Regions from separate parts of the Sporosarcina sp. P12(2017) genome, predicted to be linked through region 4. Evidence: riboswitches for the same ligand, from Rfam matches in the RefSeq annotation. Region 4 holds a riboswitch; each other region holds the start of a gene.
The links. A riboswitch is a leader RNA that binds a small molecule or an ion and turns the genes downstream of it on or off. The one in region 4 is predicted to bind thiamine pyrophosphate.
Positions count from the first base shown of each region.

Region 1 (7,661 bases), on a different contig from region 4:
ATTGCTAATGCCAGATCCACATCGTCATTGATGATGAAAGGAACGCGATACAGTCTGCAGAGCGCCTGACACTTTTTGGCGAATCCGAGCAAAGCGTCGCCTTCAAGTGCGTTCGATCCTTTCTCACGCAATTGAAAACATGTGATACCACCGCGAAGAGCTGCCTCTACTATTGCTAATGGATCCTGACTTCCTGAGTTTGGCGTGCCCATTACAAAATATAAGCGTAATGCTTTCTTTACTTCCATATTTCGCATCAGTGCATCTCCTTTTTCAGCTGACCATATGCCCAGTGATTTGTCGGTCCGTGTCCTGAACCGATCTTCAAGCCGTTTTCAATCGCAGCCTGTATGAATTGCTTCGCTTCGGCAACTGCATCCGGAATGGAATAGCCTTTTGCCAGGAAACTGGTCAGTGCAGCCGCAAATGTGCATCCAGTTCCATGTGTGTCTTTAGTTTGGATCCAAGGTGCTGTCACGGTGAATGACTGACCTTCTGCATCGGCATAATAATCCTTTGCATCCAGTACATCGCTACGGTGACCGCCTTTCATCACGACAGCTTTCGCTCCCATCTTAATAAAAGCAGTTGCAGCTTGCTGAATGTCTTCGTCTGTCTGTATTTTCATTCCGGTCAGCACTTCCGCTTCAGGAATATTTGGTGTCACAATTGTAGCTAGCGGTAGTAAATGTTCTTTTAGTGCTTGAATCGCCTGTTGTTGCAATAAAGATTGTCCACCCTTTGCAATCATGACAGGGTCGATGACTAAAGGAATTGGGGGGTATTCTTTTAATAGCGCAGCTACTTCAGTAATAATATCAGCCGAAAACAGCATTCCGGTTTTACATGCTTTTACATCAAAATCATCAAGCACAGCCCGTATTTGTGTTATGACCCCGTCGGTCTGTATTGGATAAACACCGTGAACACCGTGCGTGTTCTGAGCAGTCACTGCAGTTAGTGCAGAAGTTCCGAATACGCCTAGCTCCTGAAACGTCTTTAAGTCAGCCTGAATTCCTGCACCTCCTCCGCTATCCGAACCAGCAATGGTCAATGCTACTTGTACTGTCAATTAAAAAACCTCCTGTCTATTATGCCAAAAATGTTTTTGATTCGCGATCCAATGTATGTAATGTATTTAAGAAGTTCACAGCAAAGTCTCCGGGGCCACTTGAAGTTTTTGCTGTTTGTTCACCAGCTCGTTTATAAAATGAAAGTGCGTCTGCCACAGCTTCTAGCGGACGTTCCATTCCTACGGCAAGAAAAGCACCTGTAACAGAGCTGAGTAAACATCCCATACCTGTAATGGTAGTCATCATGGGGTGACCGCCTGTAATAGATAGTGTAGAATGTCCGTCCGTAACAATATCGACTTCACCTGAAACTGCTACCAGACAGTTGTACTTGCGTGCAGTCTTTTTTGCTATATCCTCGATGTCTGCTGAACCTTCTCCTGCATCGACACCCTTCGCGGCCCAGGGTATATCTGCAATCGCAGCTAGTTCGCCTGTATTACAGCGAATCAGTGTGATATCTACTTCGTCCAGTACTTTTAGGACGCTAGCTTTACGAAAAGGTGTGGCACCTGCACCAACAGGGTCTAGTACGACAGGTTTTCCTGCTGCGCGGGCACTGTTTCCCGCTAAAATCATTGCATCCACTGTCTGTTGTTTTAACGTACCGATATTTAAAATACTACAATCTGCAATTCTTGCGATATCTTCTGCTTCTTCTACTGCATCCGCCATAACGGGAGAAGCACCTAGTGCAAGTAAACCATTTGCTTGGAAATTCGCAACTACAAAATTTGTGATGCAATGAACGAGCGGTTGCCTTTGACGAAGTTGTTGAATAAGTTGCATGTTTCTCTTCCTCCCATTAAAGGTATATATACAAAAAGCCCATGCATAGATGGGCGGTTGGGTATAAAAACTACCCACTTTCCTCCGCTAGTATGTACTAGATCAGGTTCAAAGGGTTTGCATAATTGCATCTCAGCCAAAAAGAAGGCACCCCTAGTGGTGGAATGTATCAGACGAGCTCATTATATCATATACATGAAAAAGGTTGAAATAATACTGGTATAACGAGGTGGAAGTAAGTGAAAATGAGTGATTGCGCATAGAAGAACAGGTATAACTATAAGCTGAATGTTACATAATTATCTGAAGGCGTATAACTGTTTCAGATGAAATAGATAAAAGGGAGCAGATCGCAAATGGAGAAATTATTTGAAATTCAACAGATGGATCATTCGTTGGGTGATATAACGTTTACATGGAGTGATATAGGTGGTTATTACCGTGTCTATAAAGATGATCGGCAAGTATACGAAGGGACAGCCCCGAAGTTTACGGACGGGGAGCTGGATCCGTCACATCCCTTCCAATATACAGTGGAACGAGTGGAAGAAGGACGGGTTAAAAATGTAATTGTTATCCAAACATCAGCCCTGACAGAAGTACAGAAAGATGAACATCCTTTACAACGCTTAGTAATTACAACGATGGCTGCTCCATCGCAAATTGCATTGTCATGGGAGTGGATTAAGGATGTGGAGAAGTTCGATATTTACCGTAACGGTCAATACCTCGAGACAATTACTGATAATCGTTTTATTGATCGCCAGACGAATTCTTCGGAGCCGGTGGTATACAGTGTTTCGGCAACGCGTCCGTTGATTGACAGCAATCAGAAAATGAATGTCAGTAAATCAATTGCATCTAAAGTGTATGAAGTGATTATGCCCCCAGATCCTGATAATAAACCAACAGAAGAAGTTTATACTTTTTCCGTCCGTGTTAAGCAACGGGATCGATTACTAAAACCGGTGGCTGACAGGGAAAAAATAAATGAAGTGAAGCAATGGAAGTTCCGCTATACAACATTTTTAAAGGAAGATATCATAAAAAATCCGAATCTCTTTTCACCGATCCCATACTTTACAGGGGATGATCGGGACTTCAATCCAGAAGGAAAAAGCTTCCGCACCCGTGTCGATATAGAAGGAAAGTTTATTGGAGGAGACAGCGCACTGCAATTTACGAAAGCAACTGGACCCTCTATTGGATTGAATTATATGAAACGGTATAAACGTCATGACCATGCTTCTGTAGACGGTATAGAAATCGAGAGGTTGGAAGGAAGCTCGACCGAAGTACATTTTGCAATCAACCATGACGTGGGCAATCCACTAACCGCTTCACCGCCTATTCATTATGAAGTGAAAGCCCATTTGGATCAGCAAGGGAATCTAGACCTGGTTGGCTATCATAATGATGCGCCTCACCATGAAATTTATTTAGCACTTGATGACGAGGATTGGCGCTCGGTGCATCGTACTGAAAGTGAAGGGTTGGCATATTTGTCGGGTGTGCTCGGAGATAATTATTGGCGTTATATGACGTGTAATTAACAATGAACGGCCGCAATCCATAGTAGATTGCGGCTGTTCATTTAACTATGCCGTTCTATTTGATCGTTTCTTGAAAACTCTTTTGGTCTGAATTTAGTTTTGTGACTCGTACGTTCAATTTCCCGAACGATTCCTCTGTTAGTTCAATTTCTCCATCTTGTTCATATTTCTTCCATGTCCTCAATTCCTTTCTATCAAATGTTTCCGTTCGGAATTTTTTGTATATAGATAAAGAGAAAGATAAAGGGGAATAAAGCAAGAAACGCAATTATGACTGATATCCAACCATCTCTTCGAGCATCCTCCAGCAGTGAAGAAATAATTGTTACATGAAGTTTCAGTCCAATAACCGTCATAGATAAGAGTATGACATGCAGAACGCTGATAGAGCTCTTTTGATTCATAAGAACCCCTTTCCACTAAAGTACTTTCTCTTAGCATTGCCTAAAATGTGCAGTTTAATAGTCTTTGTAATGAATAAAAGTAGAACGGTAATATCGGACTCTATGACTCGCTTGATTTATGATAGTATTTGGTTGAAAGCGCTTACTAATTAGTTTAGAATAAAAGGTAGCTTATGAAAGCGTACACGTCAGGAATAAAGTGAAACTATGTTTCGTATAATAGCTTTGCGTGCATAATGATTGCGCTGAGATACAAGCAAAATAATGAGAACAGGGAGTGTGACGCAGTATGGTACAAGCTTCAGAAAATCTAGTTTACGCAAATCCAAATACAGAAGGTTCCAAGGTTCAGTTCAAAGAACGCTATGATAACTTCATCGGTGGTAAGTGGACGGCACCAGTAAAAGGCCAGTATTTCGATAATTCAACGCCAGTTACAGGTAAGGTATTTACCCAGGTGGCGAGATCTACGGAAGAAGACATAGAATTGGCTCTGGATGCAGCTCATGCAGCAAAAGATGCATGGGGAAAAACATCAGTCACTGAACGTTCGAATATTTTGCTGAAGATTGCCGATCGTATTGAAGAGAATTTAGAAATGCTAGCTGTAGCTGAAACGTGGGATAATGGTAAAGCTGTCCGTGAAACATTGAACGCCGATCTTCCGCTTGCAGTAGATCATTTCAGATACTTTGCTTCTGCAATTCGTGCGCAAGAAGGCGGAGTTAGCCAAATCGATAACGACACAGTAGCCTACCACTTCCATGAACCATTAGGGGTTGTAGGTCAGATTATTCCTTGGAATTTCCCGATACTGATGGCAGTATGGAAACTTGCTCCGGCATTGGCCGCAGGAAACTGTATCGTATTAAAACCAGCTGAGCAAACACCTGCATCTATTTTGGTATTGGTTGAATTGATCGAAGACTTACTGCCAGCAGGTGTTCTTAACGTAGTCAACGGTTTCGGACTGGAAGCAGGAAAACCACTAGCATCCAATCCGCGCATTAATAAGATTGCCTTCACAGGGGAGACGACAACAGGTCGTCTGATCATGCAGTATGCTTCTCAAAACTTGATTCCGGTTACATTGGAACTGGGCGGGAAATCTCCGAATATTTTCTTTGAAGATGTGATGGCAGAAGACGATGCATTCCTTGATAAAGCAGTTGAAGGTTTTGTTATGTTTGCATTGAATCAAGGGGAAGTCTGTACATGTCCGTCCCGTGCATTAATTCAGGAATCCATTTACGATAAGTTCATGGAACGCGCACTGGAGCGTGTTAAAGCAATCAAGACAGGAAATCCATTGGACCCAACGGTCATGATGGGTGCTCAGGCATCTACTGAGCAACTAGAGAAAATTCTTTCCTACTTGGATATCGGAAAACAAGAAGGCGCAGAGTGTCTGACGGGTGGAGAGCAGAACAAACTTGAAGGCGATCTTGCGGAGGGCTATTACGTGAAGCCGACGGTATTTAAAGGACATAATAAAATGCGTATCTTCCAGGAAGAGATCTTTGGTCCTGTAGTGGCAGTAACGACATTCAAAGATAAGAAAGAAGCGCTAGAAATTGCGAACGACACATTATATGGGCTGGGTTCAGGTGTATGGACGCGTGATATGAATACGGCGTACCGCTTCGGTCGCGGAATTCAGGCAGGGCGTGTATGGACGAACTGCTATCATGCATATCCTGCACATTCTGCTTTCGGCGGCTACAAAGCTTCGGGCATCGGTCGTGAAAACCACTTGCAAATGCTGGCACATTATCAGCAGACAAAGAACATGCTAGTTAGCTATGACGAAAGCAAACTAGGATTCTTTTGATCGAATCTGTCTGGAGGATCCGAAGTGAATGGAGGAATTCCTATGCCAGATCGAGTAGTCGCAACAGAAGAAGCGTTGGCCCTTATAGAGTTGTTAAAAGATAAGCACGGTCTTTTGATGTTTCATCAGTCCGGCGGTTGTTGTGATGGATCTTCTCCGATGTGTTACGAAGATGGAGATCTAATTATTGGCAATCAAGATGTATTGCTTGGGCATATCGGCGGCATGCCGTTCTATATGATGAAAAGTCAGTTTGAGTATTGGAAGCACACGCAGTTAATTATTGACGTGGTAGATGGACGTGGTGGAATGTTTTCGCTCGAAGGAGTGGAAGGGAAACGTTTCTTAACCAGATCCCGTGCTTTCACTGACGAAGAATATAAGGAATTAACTTCATGAAAAAAGCCTTCCGTAAATAGGGAGGCTGGGACTGAAAGCAGCTCCAGAAACATCGGGGCTTGTTTTCAGTCTTTTTAGTATACTTGGATATATAGTTAAAATTTTTACGAGATAAAACGTTTACGTTCTTCAGGTGAAGGTAACATGCAGGATAACTCCTTTTTGCCAAACCATTTATATCGGTTCTTTGCAATATAGTCGTAGGCGATATCGCGGATTGCTGGTGGGATGATTACGAATAGAAATGCTAAGTGCCATAAACCATCCAGTTTTTTTGCGATACGTAAAGCTGCGCCTGACTTTGTATAGGCTTTTTCATTTTCTATCAATACTAAGCTATCTACGTTATCGGGAATTTGATAGTCTTTACGAAATTTTCTACCCACATCATCTTGTAAGGAAGCGAATGAAAAGTGTTTGTACGGGTCACGTTTAATAATAAATTGTACGCTTGCGTCACAGAAATTACATTCGCCATCAAATAGTATAATTCTATTTCGTTCCATATTTATTCTCTCCTTCGAAAATAGGTGATATCGTACTATACCCACATAGCGTTAACTTCACTCATCCTCAATAAACAGAATAATTTAATTGATTCAGTAATCCGTATAAAATAGAAGGTGATTAGGTGGTTCAGTCTTGTGTATTATATTAAGAAAAAAGGGTGAAAAAGGATGGAACGTCAATACATTCATCCAGCTGAGCTGAGTTGCGTCGTGTCTCTGACTTTTTACGCTCTGAGAATATGGTAGGCGAAGGTGCGCCGGTCCACGACGCATTAACTGAGTGTGAAAGTATTGTAAGGAAGCTGGAATCGATTGAAAATAGTCTAGGGTATTAGAAGCCTTCTATACCTAGACGTTGTGAATTATAACTAGACTATCATAAATACAGCAATGTTCTTTATCTAAGTGGATAAGGAACATTGCTTTTTATTTTTTACTATCCTATGGCGGTAGCCCGTAACAAATTGGTTAGCTCGCATGTAATAGGGTATAAGGAGGTGGAGAAATGAATCAAGGACATTGTGGAATGTCAGGCGGACATCATCAGCAAGGGTGGGGACACCAACAACATCATCATGGAATGCATGGTCAGCAAGGTATGCCAAGCGGACAGCAACAAGGTTTCCAACCCGTGTTTTGCCCGCCACAGTACCGCTTTAACGATTGCTTCACTAAACAGGAAATGCCATTTATTCATCCGATCGTGAATGTGAATCGACACCACGTAGTCGGTGTGCCACAGCACTACTATACAGAAACTACTGAAAACGTTATGGGCTCTACTATTATGCCAGGAAGAGGACCGGGAATGGGACCAGGATTTGGACCAGGCCAGGGAGGCATGTGGGGTGGAGGAGGCTGTCACCGCCGCAGAAGATGCCGTTAATCCGTTTTCATTATGAAAAATCCGCTATCTCTGAAATACTAGAGATAGCGGATTTTGTTTATTTCCTCCAACGCCTGTCGAGTCTACCCGGCGCTTTCAGCATTTGAATCATGCGTTAAAGTATCGTGCGTCAGGATGCGCGAAGACGATGGCTGATACGGATGCTTCTGGTTCCATCATGAATTCTTCGGTTAGGATGACGCCGTGGTCTTCCGGT
Region 1 covers NZ_PDYL01000004.1:163,254-170,914, reverse strand. The annotation lists gene thiE (thiamine phosphate synthase) at 1-257, opposite strand, end outside; gene thiD (bifunctional hydroxymethylpyrimidine kinase/phosphomethylpyrimidine kinase) at 257-1,072, opposite strand; gene thiM (hydroxyethylthiazole kinase) at 1,092-1,862, opposite strand; TPP riboswitch at 1,925-2,027, opposite strand; gene CSV80_RS04830 (DUF3238 domain-containing protein) at 2,219-3,415, shown strand; gene CSV80_RS17980 (hypothetical protein) at 3,471-3,599, opposite strand; gene adh (aldehyde dehydrogenase) at 4,109-5,650, shown strand; gene CSV80_RS04815 (DUF779 domain-containing protein) at 5,693-6,049, shown strand; gene CSV80_RS04810 (thiol-disulfide oxidoreductase DCC family protein) at 6,154-6,555, opposite strand; gene CSV80_RS04805 (hypothetical protein) at 7,064-7,444, shown strand; gene metH (methionine synthase) at 7,553-7,661, opposite strand, start outside.
Region 1: it holds a riboswitch for thiamine pyrophosphate, as region 4 does, so the genes downstream of both, thiM (hydroxyethylthiazole kinase) here and CSV80_RS05585 (ABC transporter ATP-binding protein) in region 4, are expected to answer to the same signal.

Region 2 (7,661 bases), on a different contig from region 4:
ATTTTAACGGTCGTAAAATCTTCTAACTATGCCCATCAAAAAGCGAATCTCGATGTATTCGACTTTGAATTGACTGAAGAAGATATGAGACAAATTGATTCTTTAGATAAAGGTGAAGCGGGAAGAGTAGAAGGGCAGCACCCGAATGAATATGAAGAGTTTGATTAAACGTATCTATTTTAGTAATGGGCTACATTGAAAAAGTCTACGATTTCAGATCTTGTTATCATGATAAAAATGACCCACCTAGATCCGCATTGCAAAGAGGCGTGGTGGGTCGCTTTTTATTGTACCAACATGAAATCCAACTTTTAAAGGACAACGGCTAAAAGTATTTGTGTAATTGGGCGCGTGAATGGAAAACGATAGTACGTCACAATACCGATGAGTTTTTCAGAAAGCCAATAGAGCACAAAGCCTGTATTTGAATAGCAGAACATGTATTAATAATGGACACTCTCGATCTTCAAGCATTTCATACATTTCCTATATGTTACAGTTTCTGTATATTCGTGTATGCATTGTGCTTGCAGGAGAGCCAACTGTTCTTCTAACTGATGAAGATTTCGGCGTTTTACAGAGATCTGATGAATTAACTGTTCGGTTGTCATAACTCCATTCACTCCTTATTAAAGATAGATTTCAGCACCGGATTTTTTAAATTCTTCAGCCTTTTCCTTCATGCCACTTTCCATTGCTAGCTTCTCTTCTAAACTGTTTTCATCAGCATATTTTCTAATGTCGTGTGAAATTCGCATACTGCAAAATTTAGGTCCGCACATCGAACAGAAGTGGGCGATCTTGGCTCCTTCAGCCGGCAATGTTTCATCATGATATTCCATCGCGCGTTCAGGATCCAAACTTAAATTAAATTGATCTCGCCAACGGAATTCGAAACGGGCTTTTGATAATGCGTTGTCGCGTTTATATGCATTCGGATGACCTTTTGCTAAATCAGCTGCATGGGCTGCAATTTTATACGTAATGACGCCTTCACGCACATCATCTTTATTCGGTAGACCAAGATGTTCTTTAGGGGTTACATAACATAACATCGCTGTCCCGAACCAGCCGATCATAGCCGCACCAATAGCAGATGTGATGTGGTCATAGGCAGGAGCAATATCTGTCGTCAAAGGACCGAGTGTATAAAAAGGCGCTTCTTGACAAATCTCCATTTGCTTATCCATATTTTCCTTAATTAAATGCATAGGCACATGTCCAGGACCTTCTACCATGACTTGCACATCATGGGACCAAGCAATCTTCGTTAGTTCGCCAAGTGTTTCAAGTTCAGCGAATTGTGCCTCGTCATTGGCATCAGCAATTGAGCCGGGACGTAATCCATCTCCCAAGGAAAACGCGATATCGTACTGTTTCATAATTTCACATATATCTTCAAAGTGTGTGTATAGAAAACTTTCTTTATGATGCAACATACACCACTGGGCCATAATAGAACCACCACGTGAGACAATGCCGGTCACACGATGAATCGTCATGGGAATATAACGGAGCAGAACACCCGCATGAATGGTAAAGTAGCTGACACCTTGCTCAGCCTGCTCAATCAATGTGTCGCGGAATACTTCCCATGAGAGATCTTCCACTTTGCCGTTTACTTTTTCCAACGCTTGATATAATGGGACCGTTCCCACTGGGACAGGTGAGTTGCGGATGATCCATTCACGTGTTGTATGAATGTTCTTTCCCGTTGATAAATCCATGATATTATCTGCACCCCAACGTGTAGCCCATGTCATCTTTTCCACTTCCTCAGCAATTGATGAGGAGACCGCAGAATTTCCGATATTCGCATTGATTTTCACATGGAATTTACTACCGATAATCATCGGTTCCGCTTCTGGATGGTTAATATTAGACGGTATAATCGCCCGTCCTCTCGCCACTTCATCCCGTACAAGTTCAGGCGTTACATTTTCGCGGATTGCAATGAATTCCATTTCAGGTGTAATGATTCCTTTGCGTGCATAATGCATTTGTGTAACATTCATGCCACTTTTTGCTCGTAATGGTTTGCGTTTCAACAATGGAAATTCTGCGTCATTTTTCATTTTTTCCATTGAACGGTACCCATTATCCTGTGGCTTCACTTGCCGACCTTCATACTCTTCCACGTCATTTCGTTCAACTATCCAGTTCTTCTTAATATTCGGGAGTCCTTTTTGGATATCCACTTGATAACCAGCTTCCGTATATTTCCCGCTTGTATCATAGACACGGAAAGGTTCATTTGGTATTTCACCTTGATCAGTTACAGTTGGTGATAGTTCAATTTCGCGCATCGGTACGAGTATGTCAGGACGACTTCCTTGTACATAAGTCTTGCTACTTGCCGGAAAACATTCATGGATACGGATTTCTTCTTTCTTCTCTTGCATTTTGTCATCGTCTCCTTTTAAGGGGCGACATGACTCGATTCAAGTGATGGGAATCGGCAACAAAAAAGACCAGTTCCGTAGATAGGACCTGGTCTTCAAAACGCAAAATAAGCGTTGCTGATAAAATGAAAACTTCCCTACGCTGGTACGAGCCAGATCAGGTCCAAAGAGTCCGGAATGCGTGTACTGTCATTCCATCTCAGTCCAATAACGTTGGACACCCCTAGTATTAGTATTTAATTGTTCGAACAGGAATAGTATACCATACCTAAATCGGTTTTTAAAGAGTAATTATTCTGTTAATTTTCATAGGTTCCGTTATTTACCCGTAACTAGTGTGATTGGTGAGGAAGCAGAAATGCGTAATCAGAAGAAAACCCCCAAAATATTGTACATTCAGTCCTATAGTAAGTTTCTGGAAAATTATATCGTTGCCTTGTCTGTAAAGATAGATCTATGGACAAGCTATTTTTATAAAATCTTTTCAACAACACTCAAGAAAGCATGTAATGATGAGAAATGAATGTTTTGTATGACTTGTAAGATGCATAAGTAGTGATGACGTGAGATAATCAAAAAGAAAAAATAAAAGGGGGAAGGATCAGTGTAGTAGAGTTTACATTGTATAACATATCTGGGATTGAGAAGGATGAATGCTATGGGGAAGTAAAGTCACATACATATTTTGTTTTTATCATGGTGCTTGTCATAATATGCATCAAGTATGCAGTAATTGATGCAATTATTTTATTGTAGTCTAGACACACTTGCATACAACTAATTAGAAATATCATTCCTATGGAGGAGGTAACCAATATATGTCCTATGTTTTACTCATTATTGGATTTGTATTATTAATAAAAGGTGCCGACTATTTCGTGGATGGCTCTTCAAATATTGCAAGACTGTTGCAAATTCCACCTATTTTGATTGGTCTCACCATTGTAGCGCTCGGAACTAGTTCACCAGAAGCGACGGTCAGTATTATTGCAGCGATGGGCGGAAACGCAGACGTCGCAGTGGGGAACGTAGTCGGAAGTAATATATTCAATATCACCATCGTTGTCGGGATGGCGGCATTTCTGTTTCCGTTGAAGGTACAAAGTGAGACTATCCGGAAAGAGATTCCGTTCACTTTATTAGCAAGTATAGTCATGTTGGTGTTGATGAGTGATATGGCATTACAAGGCTTCAGCAGCAATATGATCACACGCGGCGATGGAATTATTTTCTTACTATTCCTTTCGATCTTTATGTACTATGTGATTGAACTTGGCCTTCGAAGTCGTCAAAATGCTACACTTACACAAGCCACTGATAATGTGAAGTGGGGGAAGAATATACTAATTACGCTAGTCGGGTTGGCAGCGATTATATTCGGAGGCGATTTGGTCGTTAGCAACGCCACGAAAATCGCTTATTCTCTTGGCATGAGCGAAACATTAGTCGGTCTTACGATCATTGCGATCGGTACGTCATTGCCTGAATTGGTTACATCAATTTCAGCGGCTTTGAAAAAAGAAAGTGAAATCGCTTTAGGGAACATCGTCGGTAGCAATATTTTTAACATCCTGTTTGTTCTCGGGGCTTCCTCTGTCATTACGCCTATCGCAGTGAACGATAAAGTGTTTATTGACGTCATCATTATGCTTGTATTGACCCTAGTATTATTGCTATTCGCTAGAACTGGCTTCAAAATTGGTAAGCGTGAAGGGCTCATGCTAGCTGTAGCGTACGTCGTGTATCTTGTGTATGTTATTTTACGTAATTAAGAAAAGGCTACTCTCCATTCATTCGTGGAAAGTAGCCTTTTCTATCTTTATAGCATGATATGTAGTTATCTCCACTTATAGCCGATACCCCAAACCGTCACCAAAATCTCGTCAATTAGAAAATTTGATTTCCTCAACTTATCCCGTAAATTTCGAATATGTGAATCGACTGTCCGAACCTCTGTATACGTGTCAAATTCCCAAGCTACTTGAAGCAAGTCTTCCCGGGTAAACGTCCGATTTGGCCGAGTCATCATCGCTTCTATAATATAGAACTCCTTTAACGTAAGACGCACTTCATGCGTGTCATACAGGATGGAATAGGACTCCAAGTCAAGAGTAAATGGACCTTCATGAATAGTCTTCGGTTGATTTTCGTTCTCTGAACGCCGTAATGCCACGCGCACTCTCGCGATGAGTTCCCGCTCGTCAAATGGTTTCGTAATATAATCATCTGCCCCTAGGTCAAGTCCTTTTACAACATCGGATTTGTCGGTTCGAGCCGTTAATAAAATTACAGGTACAGCTGAAACTTCTCTCATTCTGCGGCAAACTTCCCATCCATCCATACCAGGCATCATGACATCGAGCAACACGAGATGTACGTCCTCCACCTGGAATAGCTCAATTGCTTTTTGGCCGTCAGTCGCTTGCAAACAGCGATATCCGTGTGGCGCGAGGAATAGTTCGAGCAGATCGAGCATGCGTTGTTCATCATCAACAAGCAAAATGGTCTTCATATGCGTCACCTACTTTCAATATAATCGTACCGTAAAGATACTCCCTTGATCTAATTCACTTTCTACCTCGATCGTGCCACCGTGCGCTTCTGTTAATTCCTTCACTGTCGCCAAACCAAGGCCAGCACCGCCAAATGAACGGGAACGAGATTTCTCGACACGATACAGCTTTTCAAATATTTGTTGCTGATTTTCCACTGCAATACCGCATCCGCTGTCTTCAACTTGTAATAGTACATGCTTTTTATCTTGAAACGCACGAATGATTACGGTGCTACTGGTTTCAGAATAGTGAAGCGCGTTGTCTAACAGGTTAAGAATAATTTGTTCGAGGCGCATTCGATCTGCCACGATAGGGAAATCGCGGACTTGTTCGATCCGAAGCGTTATTCCTTTCAAATCAAATGATGGTTGGACAAGCTGCACAATATCTCGAATGAACTCCTCAGCAGCGAATTCGGATTTCGTCACAGTGAACGTCATTTCATCCATTTGCGCTAGATCCATTAAGTTTTTCACGAGTGTTTTTAATCGCTCAGCTTCTTCTTCAATAATCGATAAGTAGTTAAATCGTTCCGTATCATTCAGTTCTGTACGCTGAGCGACTTTGGCATAGCCGATCAAGTACGTAAGGGGGGTTCCCATTTCATGAGACACGGAGGCTAGAAATTCTTTTCGTTCACGTTTGACACGACTCAAGTCATTCGATAATTTCCGGATGGAGGCTGCCAGTTCTCCCAGCTCATCATTAGACAACTTCGGCAAGTCCACATCGTATAAACCTTCGCTCATCTGTTCCGTTGCTTCTTTCATCCGAATGAGTGGACGTGTCAACCATTTGGATAGTAATAAGTAGACAACAAACAGAACGACAATACTTCCGCCACCTGCAAGTAGAAAATGAACATTGAGTTGATTGACAAGTTGCCGTATAGGAATTGTACTTTGAAGCATGACGAGAGCCCCTGAATTACCTGTTGCTTCATATGGATGTACGCTGACAAGGTAAGGAGATTTCTTCCAATCAACGGGTAATATAGTATCTTCCGCCAGTTGCTTTTCATTTAGTTCAGATATATATGGAATAAGAATTTCTTCGTTTTCCAATGAATGTTGCACGATATTTCCTCTATCATCGAGAATCGCGACGTCTCGTTCACCACCGCTTTCCATAAGAATAATATGGTGTAGAGTCGTTTCAGTATAATTATCTTCCAACACATTTCGATGATTGCTACCCGTTTTTAAGAGTCGGTCTAGTTCTTCATCCACCCGGGCATGTGTGATGGTTTGATGTAAATAGATCATCAGCAATGCATCCAAAATAAGAAATGAAATGATGAATGAAGCCGCTAACTTCGTTGAAATTTTATTCATAGCATGCGCTACTTTTCCCTCTATTGAGCAGTATAAGATAAACGTATCGAAAATGTATGCAGAAAGCACCGATTACGTGTAGGACTAGCAATACTTGTACAAAAATCATGCCAACATCTTTACGTGGGCCTTATAACAATTGAGGAGTTTCTAAGGAGTTTAAGGATTTAGCTTAAAGCAAGAACAGAAATTGCTATACTAGTATTAATTTAATGAAGGAGTGAAGTCATATGAAAAAACAAGTACTTTCAATAAGTGCAGCGTTTGCTCTAGTGCTTGCAGGATGTGGAGCGACGACACCAAAAGAAGAACCCGTTAAGAGTGAAGAAACTTCACACAATGATATACAAGGGATGGACCATTCGAGTGACGGAAGTATTCCTGAAGGTTTAACGGAAGCCGAAAACCCGACATACCCGGTTGGATCTGAGGCAATTATTGAAACAGATCATATGGAAGGGATGAAAGGGGCTACTGCAACTATCGTTGGCGCATTTGATACGGCTGCCTATTCCATCAACTACACACCGACAGATGGCGGCGAAAAAGTGTTGGATCATAAATGGGTCGTGCACGAAGAAATAGAAGATCCAGCACCTGCTCCTCTAGAAAAAGGAGCTGAAGTGACTGTACTCGCGGATCATATGGATGGAATGGAAGGCGCAAAAGCAGAAATTGAATCTGTAGAACAGACTACGGTCTATATGATCGATTATGCGTCAACAACTGATGGAGAAGAAGTACAGAATCACAAGTGGGTTGTTGAAGACGAGCTATCAGAAAAGTAATGATCCAATGATGGAGTTGTCTCGCGCAGCTCTTTTGATTGTACTTATGTAAAGAGTTTGTACACTTTACACAAACGGTCAAACTTTCGTTACAATTGCTCTTCTAATCAGACACAAAAAATGGAATAGGTTGTGAAAAGATGAAAGGAAAAATGATAGCGATATTGCTACTAATCACCGCTTTATCAGTCGGTTGTAGTAATGAAAATGCGGATAATGAAGTACAACCATCACCAACATCACAAGAGTCAGTAGATATTAAAGAATTAGTCAACGACTATACAGTTAGAAATGCTGTAGCTGCGTCGGCTTCTATTACATCGTCAGAACTAATTGTCACGGATCACGATAAAAAAGTAACAACGTACGGTCTTCCAGAAGATGAATTTTTTGTCTCCATCGCTCCATTCGTTAACACCACGCACCCTTGTGATATCCATAGTTTAACAGGCTGTCAAGGAGAACTCGTTGAGCAAGAGTTTGATGTGCATATAGAAGATTCAAAAGGCAATGTGATCCTTAATGAAACCAAAGAAACGGAAGCCAATGGGTTTATCGACTTGTGGCTACCACGTAATGACA
Region 2 covers NZ_PDYL01000025.1:20,152-27,812, reverse strand. The annotation lists gene CSV80_RS16120 (aldo/keto reductase) at 1-168, shown strand, start outside; gene CSV80_RS18080 (hypothetical protein) at 491-613, shown strand; gene thiC (phosphomethylpyrimidine synthase ThiC) at 630-2,402, opposite strand; TPP riboswitch at 2,520-2,637, opposite strand; gene CSV80_RS16110 (calcium/sodium antiporter) at 3,221-4,174, shown strand; gene CSV80_RS16105 (response regulator transcription factor) at 4,240-4,914, opposite strand; gene CSV80_RS16100 (sensor histidine kinase) at 4,930-6,291, opposite strand; gene CSV80_RS16095 (YdhK family protein) at 6,522-7,079, shown strand; gene CSV80_RS16090 (CueP family metal-binding protein) at 7,220-7,661, shown strand, end outside.
Region 2: it holds a riboswitch for thiamine pyrophosphate, as region 4 does, so the genes downstream of both, thiC (phosphomethylpyrimidine synthase ThiC) here and CSV80_RS05585 (ABC transporter ATP-binding protein) in region 4, are expected to answer to the same signal.

Region 3 (7,661 bases), on a different contig from region 4:
AGAAGTAGCTATAAATATCCGATTAAAAGGAGTGAGAATGAATGTTTTTAGCCTGGAGCGAAATCAAGAAGAATAAATTACGATTTTTACTCATTACATCGATTTTGCTATTGGTGTCGTTCCTCGTGTTTTTCCTATCCGGACTGGCAAATGGATTAGCCAGCATGAACAGGGAAGCGATTGACACATGGAAAGTCGATGCGGTTTTACTGACAGAGGAATCGGATAAGAGCTTATACGAATCTGCACTCAACAAGGAAGTAGCCGATGAACTGGATGCGAAAGAAACGGCTGTTGTCAGCCAAATGGGTGCCATTGCGAACAATGGTGATACCAAGCAAAATGTTATGCTCTTCGGTATTGATAGGGAAGAGTTCATTAAGCCAGAAGTTAGTGAAGGAGACCCAACGTTTTACGTTCAAAACGGCGTCGTGGCATCCGACGTGTTGAAAGATGAAGGCTTTAAGATCGGAGATACGCTCGAGTTGTCATCATCTGATACGGAACTGACGATTGTCGGCTTCACGGAAAAAGCGCGTTTTAATGCATCGCCTATTCTCTACATGAAGTTAAATGATATGCAGAAAATTAAATTCGGTGACGCCTATACAATGAATAAAGACGTAGTCAATGCGGTTGTCGTCAAAGATAAAAACTGGGATACACTATCCTTGCCCGACAATACGGAAATCATTGAAACAGAAACGTTTATCGAGAATCTGCCGGGCTATACAGAACAGAACTTGACATTGACCTATATGATTTACTTCCTATTTGTCATTTCAGCTGCAATCGTTGCGATTTTCTTGTACGTATTGACAGTACAGAAAATCAGCATGTTCGGTTTGATGAAAGCGCAGGGGATTTCCAGTGCTTATTTGGCAAGATCGGTTGTCGCACAGACATTCATTCTTGCGCTAATCGGGGTTGTCCTCGCCTTTGGTCTAACGTTACTTGCGGGAAGCTTCCTGCCGAATGCAGTTCCTATCATGTTCGATATACCTACCATGATGATTTATGGTTTGATTTTAATAGTAGTGGCGATTCTCGGAGCTGTCATTTCGGTTTGGACGATTATCCGAATTGATCCGCTCGAAGCGATAGGGGGGTAAGACGATGGTACTGGAATTACGAAACGCGAAAAAGACGTTCGGTGAAGGCAATACGCTCGTTGAAGCGATGAAGGAGACCAATTTCTTAGTCGAACGTGGCGAATTGGTCGCAGTCATCGGTCCATCGGGTTCAGGTAAAAGTACGTTCCTGACGGTGGCTGGCGGTCTGCAATCTCCAAGCGAAGGGCAAGTCATCATTAATGGCAAAGAGTTATCGCAGTTGAATGAAAAGCAACGTTCTAAAGTCCGATTACAGGAAATTGGTTTTATCTTGCAAGCTTCCAACCTCGTGCCGTTTTTAACTGTCGATGAGCAGCTGGAATTGCTGAATAAAGTGAAAAAAGATAATATGTCGAAAGACGAGCAACGTAAGCTTTGCGAGGATTTAGGTATTACTAAGTTACACAAGAATTATCCTTCCGATTTATCGGGCGGCGAGCGGCAGCGTGTGGCGATTGCCAAAGCGTTATTCAGTAAGCCATCCATTCTTTTAGCAGATGAGCCTACCGCTTCACTCGATTCTGATCGAGCGTTTGAAGTGATGGAGTTGTTGCGTAATGAAACGAAGTCTAATCAGACGGCGACCATTGTTGTGACACATGATGTACGGTTGATTAAGTACGTGGATAAAGTGTACAAAATGACGGATGGTGTGTTGAAGCTGGAGAGTACGGCTGAGAAGGATTTGGGTTTGACTGAGTGAGTGGGATGTAGAATAAGTAATGAAATAAACGCTTCAGACGGCCGTTTTATGGCTTTCTGAAGCGTTTTTTTATTGGTGGGATTGTGGGGGCGCGCTCTATGTTCGATGTGGAGCGCTCTATGCGATGTGTTAACTGCTCTATATAGCGGGTTAACCGCTCATAAAACTGTGGGAGCGCTCAATATAACCGGCTATCCGCTCTATGTGATGTGTTAACCGCTCAATCCAGAGTTTATTCTTGGAGCCGCTCATAAAATCGTAGGAGCGCTCAATGCTGCGGGCTACCTGCTCAATGCGACACGCTAACCGCTCAATCCAGTGAGTTAAGTGCTCATAAAATCGCACGAGCGCTCAATGCCGCCAGCTACCCGCTCTATCAGACACGTTATCCGCTCATGAAACTATGCATGACTGCTCTATTCTCCAACCATCACCCGAGCAAACCAGCCACAATCTTCCGAGCAGCCGTGATATCCTTGGTTCCATGCACCAACATCCGGCCATCGCGGAATAACACGAGGCGATGGTCGTTATATTCACAGGAAACCAAATAAGGGTTTTGTTTTAAATTAGAAACGATATCGCGGATGGATTCGGCAAATGGTATTAGTTCTACTTGTCGGTTTTTCGGCCATGTCAGTTGCACGGTGTCGCGTCCGCACAGTACAGCGGTCCGCATGACTTCATTAGCAGACAGATAAGGATAGACTGGGGTGTCTGAGCAACTTGGACAACCGGGTTTCTTCATGCTTTGCACGTTCATTGCGGCGCGTTCGCCTGTCCATAGATCAACGGATTCGAGGCGGGGTTCCATCGTCGCGCCCGTTATACACTTCAGCAGTTCGGCGGTTTGACGAGCGGCAGTTGTGACAACGATTGGCGAGATGACGCCGACTGTATCGCAAGTCAAAGACTGTGGCGGCAAAGCTTCGAGCAGACAATGCAGGCAGGGCGATCCTTCTTTTACACCGATAGGAAACGTCAGCCCGTAGCTACCGACGCAAGCACCCATGAAGAATGGTATGCCGAGTTGTAATGCAGCGTCGTTTGCTAGTAACCGAGTTTCTATATTATCTGTGCCGTCGAGAATGAACTGATGTCCTTCGAATAACTCGAGGACGTTTTCAGGCGTTACATCCGCCACAATCCCGCGAACTTTCACATCGCTATTGATAGCACGTAATCGACTTTCCGCTGCGATCGCTTTCGGCAATTGATTGATCACATCTTGCTCTGTATATAATTGTTGTCTATGAAGATTAGTCCACTCCAAAATATCGCGATCGACAATCGTCAGTTCGCCGACACCTGCACGCACCAGCATCTCCGCTCCGGAAGAGCCGAGTGCACCAGCTCCTAGGACGAAAACTTTTGCTTCGCGGATACGTTGTTGCCCAACTAGTCCGATAGGTGCAAACAACTCTTGCCGAGAATATTTACTGCTCAATTTGTCACGAGCCCTTCAGTCGGACTGCTAGCTACGCCATAATCGCGTACTGGCATACGTCCTGCCTTATAGCCGAGACGACCCGCTTCAATCGCCAACTTCATTGCCTCTGCCATCATGACAGGATTTGCGGCTTCCGATACTGCGGTATTCAGTAAAACGCCGTCTGCTCCGAGTTCCATCGCAAAAGCCGCGTCTTTTGGCGAGCCGACGCCTGCGTCAATGATGACAGGTACATTGGATTGCTCAATAATAAAGGATAAATTCAGTGGGTTCAGAATGCCTCTGCCCGAACCGATCGGCGCAGCACCCGGCATGATAGCGTGAACACCTAATTCACATAGTTTTCTTGCAAGCACTACGTCGTCTGACGTATAGGGTAATACAATGAAGCCTTCCTCTAACAGCATTTCAGACGCGCGTAATGTTTCCACGGGATCGGGGAGCAATGAACGGCTACACCCGATGATTTCCACCTTTACCATGTCGCAAAGTCCGGATGCTTTTGCGAGACGTGCGATATGTACAGCTTCTTCTGCTGTGCTCGCTCCTGCCGTATTCGGTAGCAATGTATAGCGCGTTAAATCTAGTTGTTCGAGGAAATTGGGCTGTGACTTCTCAAAAATATCCATGCGTCGTACCGCGAACGTCAGGATCTCTGCTTCTGATACCGCAACTGCTTGCTTTTGTATTTTAAATGAAGGATATTTCCCCGTACCTAGTAATAACCGTGAAGAGAATTTTTTATCTGCTATTTTTAACATTTTCATCCGCCTCCTACAAAATGTATGATTTCAATTTGGTCTCGGTCCATAATTGGTGCGTCATAGTAATCTTTCTGCAAAATTTCTTTGTTTTTCTCCACAATCAAAATACGATCGCCAAGTCCTAAATGCTCAAGTAACTGCTGAATCGTCCCTACTTCCGGAACGACCGAATACGATTTTCCGTTCAAATCAATCATTTTCTCCATCAGACGACACTCCATTTCTATAACTTTGTAAGACTTTTAGTGAACGCATAGGGGATAATACGGCAGCACCTGCTACATTGTTTCGCTGTAAATTGGGCAAGTGACGCGGCTGAATTCCACCGATCGCATACACGGGAATCGAACTACACTCTGCAATAGAAAACAATTCTTCCGTGCCGCGCGCTGGCAATCCGGGCTTCGATTTCGTCGCGAAAATATGCCCGTACAAAAGCCAGTCTGCTCCTTCTTTCACAGCTTCCTTTGCTTCTGCCAACGAATGAATCGAGCAACCGAATGCCAGCTCAGGAAATTCTTGATGTGCATCTGGTAAAGACATGCCATAACCGGTCAGCTGTACTTTTGATAAGTTCAGCCTGCTAGCTAGGTGAGGTCTGGCATGTAGAATGAGCTTGTTGAGTGGAAATCCAGCACTTGCAAGGCGCGTGACTATATTTATAAGCTGTTCATCTGTCTTGGACTTTTCCCGCAAAATGATGGCGTCAAGAAACGGTGCAGTCTGCTGCAAGTGTAGCGTAAGTTCATCAATTGAAAGACGGTCGTCGGTCACGCCAAGTAATTCCATTCATTCCCCTCCAATAGAAAAAACCACTTCCCGAATCGGAAAGTGGTAGAAATGTCGACAGAAATACGTACGGTACGACTCGCCACTTCCCTCCGCAGGTGCTAACCTGTTCAGGTGATAAGGGTTTCAGAGCCACACTCTTTTCTCAGTCCTTGTGAAGGATTCCCCTAATAGTCAAAATATTTGGTTTTCACAACTAGCTTATCATGTGTGTGGCGGAATGAAAAGAGTTTCTTTTACATATGTACTCATTCAGCGATTTGATTACCGATACCGATTTCTACACCATTTACAATGATTTCCATAATTTTATTGTTTCAAAGGATGCTTGCTTCTTGTAGAGCCGGTTCAATACTTGCCTTGATGGAAGAGTACGTATTTCAAAAAGCGCTCCGAATTAAAGGTAGAAGGTAACCGTATGAAAGTATATGATTCATTTCCTCCTCTTTAAAGTGTATGTGTGATCCTAAGTATAAGAGTATTTTGTGAAATCTGTCATGATGCCTATCAACTTTCGTCAAACAATACTTTTTCTTCTCGTCAAAGTGCTTTATACTGAATAGGTAGTACACATTTATGAATAGAGGAGAATCGTACGGATGAAATTAACCTATTCTGGTAAAACGAAAGACGTCTACCGCTTGGAAGATGGCCACGTGCTATTGAAATTCAAGGATGATGTAACAGGGGAAGATGGTGTATTCGATCCAGGTGCTAACACAGTAGGCCTGACGATTGATGGTGCTGGGAAGTCTGGACTTCGCATGACGAAATACTTTTTCGAGAAATTGGAGGAGCAAAACGTACCAACACATTACATCAATGCTGATCTGGATGAAGTGACGATGACGGTGAAACCTGCTACGGTCTTTGGTAAAGGATTAGAAGTGATTTGTCGATACCGTGCGGTCGGAAGTTTCTTGCGCAGATTCGGTGCGTATGCTGAAGAAGGGCAAGTATTGGATGCTTTCGTGGAAGTGACGCTAAAAGACGATGAACGTCAAGATCCACCTATTTCAGAAGATGCTTTGGCGCAACTTCATATTTTAACGCATGAAGAATACGCAACGCTTAAAGAATTAACTCAGCAAATTTCTGAAGTCGTTCGATCAGAGATGGCGGAAAAAGGGTTAGAGCTATATGATATCAAATTGGAATTTGGTCGCGATCCTGAGCGAAACATCATGTTGATTGATGAAATTTCAGGTGGTAATATGCGTGTTTATCAAGGGGATACATATATTGCACCAATGGAATTAGAAAAGATATTATTTTCATAAAATTCAACCGGAAACGAAAATTGTTTCCGGTTTTTTATATTCCCTCTTAGGCTATACGCTGACTGACTTATCAGTACTTTACTTTTTAATCAAATAAATAAATTGATATATTTACTGTTGACAACGTTTTCAGAGTTTCCTATAATTACAACCAGTGTCAGAGGAGACACATAGTTTGCTTCTTCACCAGTGTGTGAACGTTGGTTGGATGAATACGTATGGTAGTAAATTCAAGATATTGAAAGTGTCTTTCATATCAGCGAATCTTTAATATATCTGCTGTTTCCATGAACAAAAGCTCCCCGCTTTTGTAAAGGCGCTCTTTTTTGCACTTCATACCGCAAGGCAGAAAGATAGCACCCATAGTAGCCAGCACGAATCTCCATTTTGGCTTTTCTACGTAAGTACCCTTGCTATATCCGCTAGATTCATAAGAAGAATCTGCCGAGCGTGTTTGCTCGGTCCTTAAAACCTCACATTGATGACTATTCGACGAACGTATTTCAGTTAGATGGTGTTCTCGGATGAAGAAGCACACATCTTAGAGAATTTCAGATGATGAAAATTTGTAAAACTACATGTAAGAGAACTTGGAGGAGAAACTGTTTGGAAACTAAACACAAAGTTTCGATTGCAGGGCTAGATCCGAACGATCCGTATTCATTTCGTATTCCGACTGTAGAAGATGGAAAGTTCATCTGGCAGCTCATTAAGGATACGAAAATACTCGATTTGAATTCCTCCTACAGTTATTTGCTGTGGGCAGATCAATTCAGCGACACGAGTATCGTAGTAGAAGATCACGGAAAGCTTGTCGGCTTCATTTCAGGCTTTATTCAACCAAAAGCGCAAGATACCTTGTTTATCTGGCAAGTGGCAGTCGATGAATCTGTACGAGGTAAGCGTTTGGCTTCTCGTATGTTGCATACGATTTTGCAAAGTGATGCATGTCGGAATATTCGGTATCTAGAAACAACAGTTACGCCATCTAATATTCCGTCAACAAATCTATTTAAAGGCTTAGCACGTGACTTAGGGACGGAATGCACGATCACAGATGGTTATACGAAAGATCAATTCCCGGGTGGCGGGCACGAATCAGAAAAACTGTTCCGCATTGGACCATTCTGAGAAACTGGCCGATTGCCGCAACTTGACACTGGAAAAATACAGAATCTAACGGAGGAATTAATTACACATGGTACTGACAAAAAGTCAGAAAGTAATGGAAGTATTCGAGAATCGCGAGTCGCAAGTGAGAAGTTACAGCAGAAGTTTCCCAACAGTATTCAACAAAGCAAAAGGCTATAAGATGTGGGATACGGAAGGTAAAGAATATATCGATTTCTTTGCCGGCGCAGGTGCTTTGAACTACGGCCACAACAACGAAAAAATGAAAGAAAAGCTGATTGAATATATTCAAGATGATGGAATTTCACATAGTTTAGATATGGGCACAACGGTTCGAAAAGAATTTCTTGAACGATTTAACGAAGTGATCTTGCAACCGAGAAACATGGACTATAAAGTAATGTTTCCTGGTCCTACTGGGACGAATACAGT
Region 3 covers NZ_PDYL01000008.1:132,786-140,446, forward strand. The annotation lists gene CSV80_RS08415 (ABC transporter permease) at 42-1,112, shown strand; gene CSV80_RS08420 (ABC transporter ATP-binding protein) at 1,117-1,815, shown strand; gene CSV80_RS08425 (ThiF family adenylyltransferase) at 2,246-3,262, opposite strand; gene CSV80_RS08430 (thiazole synthase) at 3,259-4,032, opposite strand; gene thiS (sulfur carrier protein ThiS) at 4,029-4,235, opposite strand; gene CSV80_RS08440 (thiamine phosphate synthase) at 4,219-4,818, opposite strand; TPP riboswitch at 4,889-4,997, opposite strand; gene CSV80_RS08445 (phosphoribosylaminoimidazolesuccinocarboxamide synthase) at 5,418-6,098, shown strand; gene ectA (diaminobutyrate acetyltransferase) at 6,705-7,229, shown strand; gene ectB (diaminobutyrate--2-oxoglutarate transaminase) at 7,297-7,661, shown strand, end outside.
Region 3: it holds a riboswitch for thiamine pyrophosphate, as region 4 does, so the genes downstream of both, CSV80_RS08440 (thiamine phosphate synthase) here and CSV80_RS05585 (ABC transporter ATP-binding protein) in region 4, are expected to answer to the same signal.

Region 4 (7,661 bases):
TTTACATATCGGACATTTTTTCATGTGAATTCTCCTACTTCATGCTATGGCTCTATCTTTTGAAAGCGAGTATAGATACCAATGTAGTCAAGATTATACTATGACTGACGGGATTATTCTAGATGTAAGGACGGTTGTTGTGTAAAGGAAGTAGGTCGCAGGATATTCATTACAAGGGATTTTTCAAAATTCGCCATTTAAAGTAGTTCTATCATACGCCTAGGATGTATGAAGATGGTAAATAGTGAGTTATAATGGTTTAAAAGAATCCCATATTACTAAAGTGTGGCAGGGAAGAAAAGAGGGGCGAATGAAAAGACAGCTTCATATAGTTTTGATTGCCTGCATTGGATTGCTGGCGGTACTTGGATTTAAAGGGGTAGTCAGTGCAGAAGCTGCTTCAAATGAGTTATTGGTAGAGTACGAAGAAAATCGTCATACATTTTCTGTAGACGAAAACTTACCCGGTGTAGAAAGCCGCGAACCTATCACAGACGAAGTGGAGTTATGGAGCTTTACAGATTCAGCTGAGATGCTATTAATGAAGGAACAACTTCTCGAAGATCCTAACGTCTTACATGTTGAACCGAATTATGAGCGCTATTCGCATATCGTATTCGATGATCCTATTCTCGTGAAGCAATGGTGGATTCCACAAGTGAAGCCGCAGTGGATGTGGTCTAGGGTGCAAGAACAAAAGAAAATGACCGTCGTGGCGATCATTGATTCCGGCATTGATCTACAACATGAAGATTTACAGGGTCGAATTCAGCCAGGCGGTTATAATTTTTACGCAAATAATTCGAATGTTCAGGACGTCAATGGCCATGGCACAGCTGTCGCAGGCGTAGTCGCGGCTAAGGCTGGAAATAATCTAGGCGTAGTAGGTATTGCGGGAACATATGAAACCAAAATATTGCCGTTGAAAATCTCGCATCTGAACGGTCTCAGTAAAGTGTCGGATAGTATTAAGGCGATTGATTACGCCATCAAGAAACAAGTCGATGTAATCAATATGAGTTACGGAAGCAGCATGTCTTCTCAAATGGAAGAAAAAGCGATTCAGCGTGCAGTCGAATCGGGTATCACGGTCGTATCGTCTGCAGGGAATGATGCAACGAAAGGGAATTCGATCATGTTTCCTGCATCTTATCCTTCCGTTATTTCAGTTGGCGCAACGGAAAGAGATAATCAGCGCGCTTTCTTTTCAAACTATAACTCTCACGTGAGCTTAGTCGCTCCAGGTGCGGCAATCTATACGACAACCCTTGCTAATAGCTATAAGTCAGTCAGTGGAACATCTTTTTCGGGACCAATGGTAGCAGGTGCAGCGGCTTTGGTAAAATCATTGAAGCCTGAAGCAACCCCAGCTGAAACCAAACAGTTACTAGAAATGACCGCGACAGACCTAGGCGCGCCAGGTAAAGATATTCATTTTGGAGCAGGGGTTGTAAATTTAGAGAAGCTGAGCCATGCGTTACCAGCTAGTTCTACACCCATTCCGCCAAATGAATTTACAGGCGATTTTCCAGAACTGAAAGTACAAACGAATAAAGTATTCACAATCAAATTTACTAATGAATTACTACTTGGAAAAGACTACTCAAAACATATTTACATTACCCGTTCGCCAAATAGCGCAGAACGTATCGAAAGCTTTACAGCGAAAGTGGATCCTACAAATAGCAAGCAATTATTAATTACACCAACTAAAGAGTGGCAACTAGGAGTTCATTATTTACGCGTGGAGAAAGGGTTGCAGAATAAAAAAGGTGTCGCAATGAAAAAGTCATTTGCTGTGAAGTTTACGGTACTTCCTCGCTAATTCTATAGAATAGAAAAAGGCTATTGCAGCCAGTCATAGAGACTTTTGCAATAGCCTTTTGTGTGTTACTTCGTTATTTTAGAAAACATGTCACCTGTGCTGACGTCTAAAATCATATCGTCCACTTCAGGTTTCGTCTTGATCAATTCCATCTCATGTAGCCAGTCACGCACTTCTTCCCAAGATGTTTCATCAAGCGTACCAAATGCTTCACCGTCTGTATCCATCTTCGGTAATAACACATTTAAACTTTCCGTTTCAATTGCTTTGTCTAACGGGAAGTTCGCTTGATCTTGGTTGCTTAGCAAGAGGTCGAGTGCTTCTTCGGGCTGTTCTACCATAAATTCATACCCTTTTTGTGCTGCCCGCCAGAAAGCCTGGATTGCGTCTTGTTCTTTGTCCCATGTATCATCACTCGTCAACAACACAATTTCACTATAATTTGGCACGCCATAGTCTACTGGATTAAAGTAGCGCGTTTTGAAGCCTTTCGAGTTCATGACAGGCACTTCGTGGTTAATAAATGTTCCTGTCACGGCATCAACACGTTTTGAAACGAGTGAAGATTCCAATTCGAATCCAACGTCGATCATATTCACTTTGTCATAATCGCCGCCGTCATTCGTTACCATCGTTTTAATCAAAGATTCGTTTAGTGGAATCCCTGGATAACCGATTGTTTTACCTTCGAGATCTTTAGGTGATTGAATCGAACTTTCCTCTAGCATGACAGTATAATTTAGTGGCTCTCGCACAATCGAGGCGATTGCTTTAATCGGAATGTCTTCATTGGCTTGCGCTAAAATGACATCCGGTTGGTAATACAGTCCAAGAGTCACTTTTCCTGCTGCGGTCAAGTTCATTGGATCGGTCGGATTGGCAGGGAATTGTATGTCCACTTCCACGTTCTCTTCATTAAAATAACCTTTTTCCTGGGCTACATAAATATAGCTATGTACTGCATTTGGATACCAGTCGAGCATGATGCTGACTTTTTTCTTTTCATTGTTCGGTGTCTCTTCGTTATCTGCGGGAGTCTTATCATTATTGCACCCAGCTAGCAGTACAAGAAGAAAAATGATGCTAAGGAACAGACGTTTTCTCATTGGTGATTCCTCCATTGTAAAAAGTGTTTTTCCAATACGACGACGAGTAGAAAGAAGATAATGCCTACTGCAGATAGCAAGACGATCGGTGCGAATACGGCGGCACTGTCAAATTGCGTCATCATTCTTCTGCTGAAGTATCCAAGTCCTGCCTGAGCACCTAGCCATTCCCCAATGGCCGCACCGATTACACTCAGTGTGACCGCCACTTTGAGTCCAGAGAAGAAAGATGGCAAAGCGGAAGGCAGGTCTAATTTATAGAAGATATCTTTTGCGGACGCACCCATTGTTAGCATTAATTCACGTAAATTTTTATCTGAAGAGCGCAAGCCGTCGAAAACGCTGACGGTAATCGGGAAAAAAGTAATCAGTACCGTAACCGCGACTTTACTCCAAATGCTGTAGCCGAACCATAAGACGAAAATCGGTGCGAGCGCGATGACCGGAATCGTTTGCGACGCGATCAGGATAGGGTAAAACGCCTGCTCGATCGGTTTCTTACTATACATCGCAATTGCCAGTGTGGATCCGAGCATGATTGAAATCGATAAGCCGATTAAGATAGTTAAAGCAGTCGGAGGTAAGTGGTGGATAAACAGCTCCGTCTTCAGCTCCCATAATCTGATCAGAATCGCTGAAGGGGACGGGAAGAGAAAGCTTTTGTCGTAAAGACGTGCGCTAATTTCCCATAGGCCCAGTAAGATCGCAACGAAAAGTATAGACCAACTATACGAAGTGATTTTCTTCATAGCCGCGCCTCCGAACGAAGCTCGCTAATAAGTTGCTCCTTCATTTCCATCACTTCGGGCTGTGCCAGGTCTCGCATAGTACGTGGTCGGCTGAGAGGCACGATGACTTCGCGAATCGTCTGTACTGGTCTTTCAGCGAGTACGAAGATGCGATCGGATAGAAATAAAGCTTCGTCGATATCATGTGTGATGAAGACAATCGTTTTATCGAGCTTCTGCCATTGATCGATCAGCCACTCTTGCATCGTCAGCCGTGTGATCGCATCGAGTGCGCTGAATGGCTCGTCCAGCAATAAAATATTGGAGCCGGTCAGGATCGTTCGTAAAAAGGAAACCCGTTGTCGCATCCCGCCTGATAAATTTCCAGGATAAGCGTTTTCTTCGCCTGCCAGTCCGAAATCAGCGAGTAGCTGGATGATCTGGTCGGCAGTAGGTTTACCGCCTTGAAGTTCTACTGGTAATTGGACATTTTCAAGAATCGTTCGCCACGGCATGAGTAAGTCTTGCTGCGGCATATAGCCCACTTTGCCTAATCGCTTCGTTGTCACTTCTCCGTTCAATGAAATCTCACCACTGTCAGGATTCTCTAGACCGGTGACCAGTCGGAATAAAGTGCTTTTCCCGTAACCACTTGGTCCAATGATGCTGACAAATTCGCCTTCATTTACATGCCAATCGACTTGGTCAAAAATTGCGGTTGGTTTAGAAGCATTGGTTGCTCGATAATGAAAAGATACATTCGTAAACTCTAAAACCTTATTCGTCATCATTCTTACCACTTCTCATTTCTTCAAAAAATACACACAAAAAACCACTTCTCTGTGCGAAGTGGTTGCATAGTACGGTCGAAATCCGTCATATGTCCACTTCCCTCCGCTAGCATTATCTAGAGCAGGTTTCGAGGGTTAAGGCGAACGCCTCTCTCAGCAACAGCACCCCTAGTGTTTATCCATATCTTATCGTTACATAGTCTGAAAAGATAGTCAAGATAGGACAGGAATAAATTGGTCATTTATAGGGAGTTGGAAAATATCCTACACGTCAAAAATCTCGCTATTGCAATTGTTTTGTCGACTCATTATGATTAAGGATAGTTTATAGCGTATTTTGGTGTCTTGCTAGTTTGCAAGACGTAAAAAGGAATCAGGTGAAAATCCTGAACGGTCCGGCCACTGTAATTGGAAAGTAACTTCTGACAACCACTGGTATTCATACTGGGAAGGTTGAAGTTGCGTTCGTATCCAAAAGTCAGGAGACTTACCATAATACAATGCTTACAGCCTTCCGGAAAAAGGTGTGTATGTTGTGTTGTATTATGTATGTCTAAACACGCATCCATCCATCCTTGTCTCTTTCCGGAGGCGGGATTTTTTTATTGAAAAAAATAGGGGGTAGGAGTCGTTGAGGAAAGGTAGTCGAGTAAGCAAGACATTATCTGTGTTGCTAAGTTTATTGTTGGTGTTGTCGGTTTTAACTCCAACAGTACAAGCAGTTGATACAGGAGTAGAGAATACACAAGGAATGGTTGAAGAGCAGACAGATGTGGAAGAATTATTAGCTAGAACCGTTCAGTTTTATAAAAACAAAAAGATGAAATTGGATTCGTGGCAATTATTAGTCGGGCTTTACGCAGCAGGTGAAGACCTGAATGATGGCGAGTGGGTATTACCAGAATGGCAAAAAGAAGATCCAGATTATCTAGAACCTATACATTATGGTACAGATCATATTCGCTTTATCTTCGGATTGCTTGCAATGAACGAAGATCCAGCCGATGCATGGGAAACGAATCGTAATCTTTATGCGGAATTAGCATCGCAACAAAACGAAGAGACAGGCTCATTTGGCGGCATTAATAAACATATGTGGGCCGTGCTTGCGATGGATACAGGCGAACGTCTAGGAGCCGATTTAGGTGAGTGGAATACAGATAAGAAACAAAAAGCGCTACAATTTTTGATCGATAACCAAAATGAAGATGGTGGATATTCATTCTTTGGTCCGGTTTCAGACCCAGATATGACAGGTATGGGCATGATCGCGTTGTCGAACTATCAAGGGGAAGAAGCGGCAGATGCAGCTATTGAAAGAACGAAGGACTTATTACGAGCTAGACAACTAGACTTAACGACGGGTGGATTTAATTCGCCAGGTAATTTTGGAATGGGCGATAATGCCAACTCCACAGCGACAGCGATTTGGGGTCTAGCTGCAGTCAATGAGAATGTACTAGCAGAAAAGTGGCATGTAGGCAATCAGACAGTAGTAGATGCAATAAAAGGTTTCCAGTTTGAAGACGGGTCTTATAAGTGGAAAGTGACTGATAAAAGTACTAATTTAATGGCGACAGAACAAGTATTACTTGCGCTAGCAGACATGAAAGCGGGAAGTTCTGTTTGGAATCGAATTGCTTTAAAAACAGAGCGGCCTACAGCCTACGTGAAAGTCGATGGGGTAGATGCACCGATTCTTGCAGATACTGCAGTGGCATTCGAAGCAGGCGATACGATTGTACAAGTTGTTGAACAGTTGTTAAAAGAACAAAATATTCCTTACGAGTTGGATCAAGCGAAAGAGAATTTTGTATCGATTAACAACGTTCAAAATGGAAATTTACATGGCAATGATCAGTGGGTTGTTGATGTTAATGAAGGATCATCTACTTCACTTTTCGATAATGTAGTAAACGACAATGATAAGATTCACATTTTCTATAAACGCAATGCAGTTCTTGAATCCATTACGAAGTTGAAAGTCGGGGACAAGGATCCGACTATTGAACTCACATTAAGTGGAGACACGTTTACGGAAGCGGCTTCAAATGTTAGTAACTGGACTATAGGTAATGGAGCCCTAACAGTTGGCTCAGTCACAGTTGAAAGTAGTCAGAACGTACTTCTACATGTGCAAGGCGAAGTACCAAATGTAACGTTATCAATAACTGGGCTTGCTAAAGCAGTGCAGTCGAATGTAAACACTACTGCAAATAATACTCCTGCTATACCAGAAACTATTCGTACGGTAGACGATATGCTTGCGGATACGTTACGTTTCTATGAAGTGGAGAGATATAATAAGGATAATTTCAGATGGAGTATGCCTGGAATCAGTTGGACGGAATTGGTTGCATTGGGCGCGTCCAGTTCACAATTAAGTGATGGTACAGCACAATTACCAGAGTGGCTCACTAAAGATCCAGGATTACAGAAAGATGAAGCAGATACGGATCATATTCGCTATATCTTCGGTTTGCTAGCAGTAGGTAAAGATCCATCTACTGCATGGGAATCTAAACGAAATCTTTATGCAGAGCTAGCGGCACAACAAAAGGCAGACGGATCAATTGGTGGTATAAATAAACACGCATGGGCGATGCTCGCTTTAGATACAGGTGAGAAGCGCGGGCAGGACGTAGGAACATGGGGTGCCAATGCAAAAGAGAAAGCGTTACAACATTTGTTAAAGCAAGAAAAGGAAAAGGGTGGATTTTCGCTTTCATTAAATGAACAAGACACAGCTGATCCTGATATGACGGGCATGGTCTTGTTGGCACTAGCAAATTATCAAGATGATAGTGCGGCGAATGCTGCAATTGAACGTGCAAAACAAGCCTTGCGCGAACAACAACTTGATACAGCTGGCTGGGGCGCTTGGGGAGAAAACTCCAATAGTATTGCGACAGTCATTTCAGGTCTGGTTGCGGTAGGAGAAGACGTTACATCGGATAAGTGGCAAAAAGGTGAGGAATTACCCTTAGATGCTTTAAGCAAATTCCAAACGAAAAATGGTGCATTTGCCTTTACTTTACCGGCCGATCAATGGGTCAATACGAAAGCAGTAGAACAATCCTTAATTGCCCTACAAGAAATTAAAACGGGGAAATCTGTATGGCAACAATTTTCTGAAGTAGAAAATGTAGAGCCGCCAGCAGATGAAACGTCTATTACATTTTCCGTAGAAACGCGCACAATGGATACGGGG
Region 4 covers NZ_PDYL01000005.1:118,396-126,056, reverse strand. The annotation lists gene CSV80_RS05605 (YARHG domain-containing protein) at 1-24, opposite strand, end outside; gene CSV80_RS05600 (S8 family peptidase) at 311-1,825, shown strand; gene CSV80_RS05595 (ABC transporter substrate-binding protein) at 1,891-2,931, opposite strand; gene CSV80_RS05590 (ABC transporter permease) at 2,928-3,680, opposite strand; gene CSV80_RS05585 (ABC transporter ATP-binding protein) at 3,677-4,447, opposite strand; TPP riboswitch at 4,532-4,630, opposite strand; cobalamin riboswitch at 4,772-4,959, shown strand; gene CSV80_RS05580 (DUF4430 domain-containing protein) at 5,082-7,661, shown strand, end outside.